Regions from separate parts of the Flavobacterium sp. FPG59 genome, predicted to be linked through region 1. Evidence: riboswitches for the same ligand, from Rfam matches in the RefSeq annotation. Region 1 holds a riboswitch; the other holds the start of a gene.
What was found. A riboswitch is a leader RNA that binds a small molecule or an ion and turns the genes downstream of it on or off. The one in region 1 is predicted to bind cobalamin.
Positions count from the first base shown of each region.

Region 2: linked by a shared signal. The riboswitch ahead of metE (5-methyltetrahydropteroyltriglutamate--homocysteine S-methyltransferase) and the one ahead of FPG59_RS05905 (TonB-dependent siderophore receptor) in region 1 are both predicted to bind cobalamin.

Region 1 is NZ_MTCA01000039.1:14,584-19,395, reverse strand. Features, by position in the region: gene cobT (nicotinate-nucleotide--dimethylbenzimidazole phosphoribosyltransferase) at 1-915, shown strand, start outside; gene FPG59_RS05915 (adenosylcobinamide-GDP ribazoletransferase) at 948-1,748, shown strand; gene cobC (alpha-ribazole phosphatase) at 1,733-2,269, shown strand; cobalamin riboswitch at 2,310-2,508, shown strand; gene FPG59_RS05905 (TonB-dependent siderophore receptor) at 2,540-4,393, shown strand; gene FPG59_RS05900 (YncE family protein) at 4,398-4,812, shown strand, end outside.
Region 2 is NZ_MTCA01000007.1:27,428-32,239, forward strand. Features, by position in the region: gene metE (5-methyltetrahydropteroyltriglutamate--homocysteine S-methyltransferase) at 1-2,066, opposite strand, end outside; cobalamin riboswitch at 2,252-2,446, opposite strand; gene FPG59_RS01665 (deoxyguanosinetriphosphate triphosphohydrolase) at 2,657-4,003, shown strand; gene FPG59_RS01670 (DUF3078 domain-containing protein) at 4,007-4,812, opposite strand, start outside.

The sequences.
Region 1 (4,812 bases):
GTTTTTCAATCTCTTGAACCCCAAATACGAAACCCCAATATAGTAGTTTTTGCTGCTGATCATGGAATAGCAAATCATGGAGTTAGCGCGTATCCTCAAGATGTTACTAGACAAATGGTGACTAATTTTTTAGCGGGTGGAGCAGCAATTAATGTGTTTTGCAAGCAGCACAACATTGAACTGTCTATTGTAGATGCTGGTGTAAATTATGATTTTCCTACTAACACAAAACTGATTTCAAACAAAATAGCAATGGGGACTCAGTCTTTTTTACAAGGACCCGCAATGAGTGCTACTGAACTAGAACTATGTTTTAAAAATGGGAGTGATGCTGTGGATGCAATTGCAAAAAAAGGCTCAAATTGTATTGGTTTTGGCGAAATGGGAATTGGGAACACCGCTACAGCTTCACTTTTGATGAGTGTTTTGATGAATCTGCCGGTTTCTGAATGTGTGGGTAAAGGCACAGGGATAAATGATACCCAACTGCAACATAAAATTGCAATTCTGGAAAAATGCAGCGAAAATTATAATGGTCCACAAGATGTAGATAGTTTGCTTGCTTATTTTGGAGGATTCGAAATCATGCAAATAGCAGGCGGAATGCTACAAGCAAAAATAGAAAACATGCTCATTCTTGTAGATGGATTCATAAGTTCAGTAGCTTTTTTAGTGGCTTACACGAAAAACAAATTGGTTTTAGAAAATGTTATTTTTTGCCACTCCTCAGCAGAGCAAGCACACCAAAAAATCCTTGATTTTTTAAATGTTCGTTCAGTCTTGCAACTTGATTTACGTTTGGGAGAGGGTACGGGTTGTGCTCTGGCTTTTCCCATTTTGGAATCGGCAGTTGCTTTTTTAAATGACATGGCCAGTTTTGAATCGGCTCAGGTAAACTCCAAAAACTCAAATTAACATTATAAATTTGGCTTAGCCAAAGCATAAAAATGAAAAAAGAAGTTCATATATTTTTTACAGCATTGATGTTTTATACCCGTATTCCGTGTCCTAAAAATATCGATCATAACCCGGATTATTTAAACAAAGCATCCCGATATTTTCCTTTAATTGGTTGGATTGTGGGTGCTGTGGCCTTTGGAGTCTATGCTGCGGCCTCTTGGTTATGGAATGCTGAGATTGGTATTGTCCTTTCAATGATTGCAAGTATATTGGTTACAGGTGCTTTTCATGAAGATGGTTTTGCAGATGTGTGCGACGGATTTGGCGGTGGTTGGACCAAAACTAAGATTTTGACCATTATGAAAGATAGTGCTATCGGTGCTTATGGCGCTATTGGTTTGGTGTTGCTTTTTTTGCTAAAGTTTATGAGCCTAGTAACTTTAGTCAAAAGTGAATCGCTATTCACGAATCACCAGTCAGTTTTCACTTTTTTATTAGTTTTTATAACAGGACATGCTCTTAGTAGATTTGCTGCAATATCGATCGTTTTCACACATGAATACTCCCGTGAGGATGCTTCTAGTAAAAGCAAGCCCATTGCTCAAAGTTTCTCAAGTAAGGAGGTTATAGGAGCAGCATTTTTTGGTTTACTTCCACTGGTTGTTATATCTTTTTATCAAATAGCATTTCTCTTAGTTCTAGTACCAATATTTCTTACTCGATTTTTTCTAGCCCGTTATTTTCAGAAATGGATTGATGGCTACACAGGAGATTGTTTGGGTGCCACACAACAAGTTTGCGAAGTTATTTTTTATCTATCAATAAGTGCATTATGGAAATTTATTTAGTTAGACATACCGAGACCGTTTGCGAAAAAGGAATTTGCTACGGCCAATCTGATGTTGAAATTGCAACGCCTTATGAAGCTGTTTTTGATGCTATTTTAAAGCAATTGCCGCAGGATGCGCTACTTTTTTCAAGTCCTTTACAGCGTTGTACCATTCTGGCAAAGCACATTCAAAATAATTTCGCTATTGCAAATGTGACGCTGGATGAACGATTGATGGAAATGAATTTTGGCGATTGGGAGTTGAAAAATTGGGATAGCATTCCACCCGAAGTTTTCACCCCATGGATGACTGATTTTGTCAATGTTTCTGTACCAAACGGCGAGTCGTTTTTAAACCTCCACAACAGAGTATTGGATTTCATGGAAAATGCACTGGATTCCGCTACCACAAAACCCGTTATAATTGTAGCACATGGAGGGATTATTAGGAGCTTTTTGTGTGCAGTTTCTGACTTGCCCTTACAAGATGCTTTTCAGAATAAAGTAGATTTTGGTGCTGTTGTACGTCTTACTTTATAAAATTATCATTTTTTTTGGTGATTTTCTCATTATAATTTTATCTTTGCAATCGAAATTTGGTTGCGTTCAGTACATTCAAGAACGCATTAAAAGGGAATTAGGTTCAAAACCTAAGCTGTGCCCGCAACTGTAAGCTATAAAGCTTGTTGTTATCTACAAAACCACTGCTCGCCTTGGCGAGTGGGAAGGTCAACAACAAGACGCAAGCCAGGAGACCTGCCTTATTTCATAATCAATAGCGGACTTTCGGGAATAAAGGTTCAGGAAATTATGACACATTTTAAAGTATTCTTCTTATTTTGCTTTTTTGCAAGCCAGGTTATTTTGGGTCAAAACGACTCCATCACGCGTTTACGTGAGGTTATCGTTTCTGATGTTAAACTGCGCAAATTCTCCAGTACTCAAACTATAATTAGTTTGAATGACTCTATTTTGTCAAAAAACACTGGACTACTCACAAATTCACTCAACTATAATACGGTTTTGTATTTTAAAGAATACGGTCGTGGGATGTTGTCTACAGTTGCTTTTAGGGGTACAACTTCCTCACAAACTGCAGTGATTTGGAATGGGATAAATATTAATTCTCAAATGAACGGCAGTACTGATTTTAATACTTTAACGAGTAATGATTATAATTCTGTACAAGTAAAAGGAGGAGGCGGAAGTGTTATTTATGGCAGTGGTGCTATTGGTGGAACGCTACATTTAGGTACTAATTTAAGTTTTACAGATGTAATTTCTAATGAAATAAGATACGACTACGGTAGCTTTAACACTCAAAACCTATTGTATAAAGGCATTTTTTCAAATAATAAATGGTCAACACAGTTTGGTTTTTCTAGAAATAGTTCGGCTAATAATTATAAGTTTCAAGATAGTTACGATTGGAGGGGAAACCAAAGATTTAATGAAAATGGAGATTATGAAGTAAACACACTAAATGCTACAGTTGGTTATAAATTCAATGAAAAACAGTATTTAAAACTGTATAGTCAATCCTCAAATACCGACCGAAATATTTCCTTGTTATCATCATCTGAGTCACGTACAAAATACAAAAATGATTTTAGTAGAAATTTATTAGAGTACCAAGCTAGTTTTAATAAATGGACTACTTATTTAAGAACGGCATATATAACAGAAGGCTATCAATATTTTGAAGACAATACAAAGCCTGATTATAGTTTTGGCAATACAAATACATGGATTGTTAAAGCCGATGTCAACCACCAATTTAATAGCAAACTTTTAATAAATGCGCTGTTAGAGTATAATTTAACTAAAGGTGAAGGATCAGGATTTGGTAATCATGAGCGTGAAATTAGCAGTTTTGCTGTTTTGGCAAAATACGAAGCCACTAAAAATTGGCAAAATGAGTTTGGCATTCGTAAAGAAATTACAAACAATTACCAATCACCAGTATTGTTCTCTCTGGGGAGTAGTTGGCACGGTATTTCTTGGTATCAAATCAAGGCTAATGTTTCTCATAATTTTAGAATTCCAACCTATAATGATTTGTACTGGGAAAGTGGTGGCAATCCTAATTTAAAACCAGAAAGTGCTTATCAAGGCGAACTCGCAAATATTTTTAAATATCATAATGTATCGCTTACACAAACGGTTTACTTTAATAAAATAAAAGATTTATTGCGATGGGTACCTGGAAATAACGGAGTATGGGCACCTCAAAATACAGATCGAGTAAAAGCATATGGTGTTGAGGTTTTACTAAATTGGAATAAAAATATTGGACAAAGTCATTGGCAATTGAATAGTACTTACGCCTACACCATATCACAAAACGAGGAAACACAAAAACAACTTTTTTTTGTGCCTTTCCATAAAGCTACTACCTCATTAGCATATTCTTATAAAAAATGGAATGTCAATTACCAAGTACTTTATAATGGTTTTGTATACACCCAAGCAGATAATAATCCTGCAGCTGTGATTCCAGCTTATACAGTAAGCAATACTAGCGTTGATTATGATTTACCAATTTTAAACAATATTAAAATTGGTGCTCAAGTTCTTAATATTTGGGGTCACAAATACGTGAGTTTGGAACAAAGAATAATGCCAGGGCGTAATTTTAATATGTACATAATTTTTAAATTTTAATATAATGAAGGTAACTAGAATTTTAGTAGTGGTTTTTTCTTTTGCATTTTTAGCATCATGTAGTACTGATGAAAATGAAAACGTTTCAAAAGGTAGTTATGATGATGGTGTTTTTATTTTGAACGAAGGTAATTCCTCTGGTGGTTCGGTATCATTTTTGGGTGATGACATGACTATTTTTAAACAAGATGTTTATGGCGCTGAAAATGCTGGTGATTTCATTGGTAAATATGTACAAAATATTTTCTTTGATGGAGACAAAGCATATATTATTGCTGGTGGATCTAATGTAATAAATGTAGTAAATCGATATTCATTTAAGTTACTTGCAAAAATAGATTCTGGCTTAGCTAATCCAAGGTATGGTGTTGTAAAAAACGGCAAAGCTTATGTTACTAACGCCAATAATTATGGAGGAG
Region 2 (4,812 bases), on a different contig from region 1:
TCCAGCAATTCCATTTGCGATCGCGAACATTCTATGGTAATTACATCCGCATCCATGTCGGCTATATTTTGGATGATATCGTTGAATTCGCTGTAGCACATGTGTGTATGAATCTGGGTGTCATCTTTTACACCACTTGCCGAAATTCTAAACGCTTTTACCGCCCAATCCAAATAGGTTGCCCATTCTTCTTTTCGTAAAGGCAATCCCTCTCTAATAGCAGGTTCGTCTATTTGAATAATCTTAATTCCTGCGTTTTCTAAATCGACTACCTCATCTCTAATCGCCAATGCAATTTGAGTACAGGTTTCTGAACGAGGTTGGTCGTTACGGACAAAAGACCATTGTAAAATAGTTACGGGGCCGGTTAGCATTCCTTTTACCCATTTTGGAGTAAGGGATTGTGCAAAAGCGGACCATTTTACAGTCATTGGATTTGGACGCGAAACATCGCCATAGATAACTGGAGGTTTCACACAACGGCTTCCGTAACTTTGTACCCAGCCGTTTTTGGTAAACGTAAATCCATCGAGTTGTTCTCCAAAATATTCTACCATGTCATTGCGTTCAAATTCTCCATGAACCAACACATCAATACCGGTTTCTTCTTGAAAACGAATCGTTTCTTCAGTTTCCTTTTGTAGTAAATCATCGTATTGTTGTTGATTGAACTCACCTTTTTTGAACTTCGCTCTCCAGCTGCGCACTTCGGTAGTTTGTGGGAAAGAACCAATAGTTGTAGTAGGAAATAGAGGAAGATTCAATACGTCTATTTGTTTTTCTCTACGAACTGAAAACGGATTTTGTCTTTGGTCATCACCTTTAGTAATGCTTGCCACACGATTTTTTACTGTATCATTATGGATCAATTTTGATGTTTTTCGGTTTTCATTAGCAATCGTGTTTTGATCAAAACGGACAGAATTACTGATGTCTATTTCATTAGAGGCAAAATATTTAAGCAGTACTATTTCCTCTGTTTTTTGTTTGGCAAAAGCCAGCCATTGTTTAATTTCTGGTGTTAGTGTTGCGTTGTTGGTTTCTAACTCCAAATCGCAAGGACTGTGAATCAAAGAACAAGACGGAGCGATTAATATCCTGTTTTCACCAAGTGCATCTGTGGCTTTTTTGATAAGCGCTAAAGATTTTTTGAAATCATTTTTCCAAATATTTCTTCCGTCTACAATACCAAGTGAAAGATTTACATTGGCTGATAATTGTCCTGACTCCAGAATGTCATCCAACTGGGAGTGACAACGCACCAAGTCTAAATGCAAAGTGTGGACAGGTAATGCGAGAACAGTTTCAAGATTTTCTCCAAAACAATCAAAATAATTAGCAAGAATCAGTTTGATTTTAGGAAAGCGTTTGTTGATTTCGGTATATACATAAGTGATGGTACTTCGTTCTTTATCAGTTAGATTCAAAGCCAAAAATGGTTCGTCAAATTGAATCCATTCCACGTTTTCAGCTTCTAATTTTTTAAGAATTTCAAAATATACGGGTAGCAATTTATCGATTAAATCAATTCTGTGAAAACCTTCTTCTTTTTCTTTTCCAAGAAGTAAATAGGTAACAGGACCTATAAGCACTGGTTTTGTTGTAATTCCTAAAGCAGTAGCTTCTTTGAATTCGTCGATTATTTTTTGGGAGAATAACTTGAATTCTTGATTTTTTGTGAATTCGGGTACGATATAATGGTAATTGGTGTCAAACCATTTAGTCATTTCCATAGCAACTACATCTTGTCCCTCTTTTTGTGAACCTCTGGCCATGGCAAAATACAAATCGGTAATAGAGTTTGTTTTGGCTAATTCTTGATAACGTTTAGGAATAACGCCTAATGTAAGTGATAGATCAAGGACTTGATCGTAAAACGAAAAATCGTTAGAAGGGATTAAATCGATTCCAGCCTCGACTTGTAATTGCCAGTTTTCCTTGCGGATAGTTGCGCCTACAGTCAAAAGCTCGTCTACTGAAATTTTTCCTGCCCAGTAGGATTCGCAGGCTTTTTTTAATTCTCTGTTGCTACCAATTCGCGGGTAGCCAAGATTGTTTGTTAGCATGTTGTTGCTTTTTAAATGATGAATAAATCAGTTAAAAGCTCTTGCTGCATTTCAAAATGTTTGTTAGAAATGAAAAGAAGAAAGGAGAATACGTTACAAAAGAGAAATGCACAATAAGGCATAAATAGTCATGCTTATTGTGTTCAGAACGCACCTACCTGACTATTGCTTCAAATCGCGAAAGCATTGTCAATTCGATATAAGGCAGGTCTCCTGACTTGTAACATTTTTATCATCCTTCCCATTTGCCATTGGCATACAGTGGATTTTTTCTCAGATAAAAACTTTTTGTGTTACTTACAGTTGCGCGACAGTTCGTGATTTACACACGATTCCCTATTAATCTACAGTTAAGTAAAACCCTTATCGGTTGATGAAGAAATAAATTAAGAACTTAAATAGGTCGCTAAAGTAATACTAATCCTTTGATTTTTTTTTCGATAAGTTTATTAATTTGTTATTTTTAGTACATTGTATTACTAGGATTCTATACTTTATATTTTTCAGGTGAATAAGTTATACCTAACCTTATTTCACTTGATAATGTATCTATTTCTGCTATCTTTGGAAATAAATTTTAAAAAGTAATGATGAACTGGGAACAACTTTTATCACTTAAACGTCAAGGCGACAAAGGCAAACGATTGCGTGTAGAACAAGACGATACCCGTTTGGGATTTGAAGTAGATTATGATCGAATCATTTTTTCTTCGGCGTTTAGAAGTTTACAAGATAAAACACAAGTTATTCCATTATCCAAAACTGATTTTGTACATACCAGATTAACACATAGTCTGGAAGTATCAGTTGTTGGGCGTTCTTTGGGGCGTTTGGTGGGAAAAAAAATAATCGAAAAATACCCGCATTTAAAAGAAGTACACGGTTATCACATGAATGATTTTGGGGCAATTGTGGCTGCAGCATCATTGGCGCATGATATTGGGAATCCGCCTTTTGGACATTCGGGTGAAAAAGCCATTGGAGAATATTTTTCGATAGGAAACGGACAAAAATACAAAGATCAACTTACTGCAAAAGAGTGGCAAGATTTAATAGATTTTGAAGGTAATGCTAATGGTTTTTCGGTACTTACAGCAAGCAGACCAGGAATAGAAGGAGGACTTCGGATTTCGTATGCAACTCTTGGTGCTTTTATGAAATATCCCAAAGAGAGTTTGCCTAAAAAACCAACCAAAAATATCGCTGATAAAAAATATGGTTTTTTTCAAACTGACAAAGCTTTTTTTCAAGAAGTAGCACATGACATGGGTTTGATTCCGAATAAATCCGGAGAAGATGTTGGTTTTGAACGCCATCCTTTGGCCTATCTCGTTGAAGCTGCTGATGATATTTGTTATACCATTATCGATTTTGAGGACGGAATGAATCTTGGTTTGGTTTCGGAGGATTTTGCATTGGAATACCTGATAAAATTAGTAAAAGACAGTATTGATACTTCTAAATACAAAACCCTTGAGACCAAAGAAGATCGCATTAGCTATTTGCGCGCTTTGGCAATAGGAAGCTTAATCAACGATGCCGTTAAAGTTTTTGTTGAAAACGAAGAGCTTATTTTACAAGGAAAATTTCCTTATGCCTTAATGGATAAAAGCAAGTACAAAGCTCAGATGGATGATATTATCAAGATCAGTGTCGAGAAAATCTATCAAAGTCGTGAGGTAATTGAAAAAGAAATTGTAGGTTATCAAATCATACAAACCTTATTGGATAAATTTATTACCGCATTTGACAATAATTATAATGGTGTAGCATCTAATTATGATGCCTTAATTTTAAAAATGCTACCCGAAAAGCATCAATTAGAAAAAGAGGATTTGTACGGTCGATTGTTACATATTTGTCATTTTATTTCGTTGTTGACAGATGGTAATGCGCTAGAATTGTTTGAAACGATAAACGGAAAAAAAAGAGATTAAAAATTAAAATGCATATTCAATACCTACTCCTATAGCTTGCCTTAACTGTGTTTTTGGACCCTCTGTAACTTGATTGCCTTCTATTTCTCTTTTTGATTTGATATCGTCATCATAAATGACGTGGGCACCAATATTTGCTTTTACATATTGGTTCACCACGAGTTCCACTTGTAGATCACAATCTATATCGATATTGCCAAAACGATTGATATAATCAGAGTATAGGGTTAATCTGTTTTCTAAATTAATGTTCTTAAATATCTCTTTTTTGTATTTATTGGTTACTAGAAAACCCAATTCAACTTTAGCTTTTTCTCCTTCGGTAATTAAATTCCCATCTAGGTCATAGGTAGCTTTTACAACCCCAAAAGCACCTTGGTTTGCTAATCTTTGATCGAGAACAAGGGTGGTTTTAAAAGTAAATGGAGAGATGTAAAGAGTTCTCTTTTTTTCTTTATCAATATTTTCTGCTCCTATTCCCATAAAAATATATGCTGGTGCAAATGGTTTTGATATGGCATTTTCAGTATTTGGATAAGCAAAACCATTAGTAAATTGAGTATTGAAATTAAATTTTGCAGAATGAAACCAATTAGAGAGTGTGTCTCTACGATATCCAAAGGTAGAATTCAGCTGAATAGCGTCTTCTGTTTTTCGAATGGCCACTCCATCTTGTTTGTTTAAGCCATATTTTATAATGAGCTCATTAGACCAGTTGTAGTTATCACGCGCATAATTTCTATGAAATTTACCTTTAAGTAATCCAGATATCGAGCTTGTTCCCCCAGCAGACCAGTTTACAAAGGCTA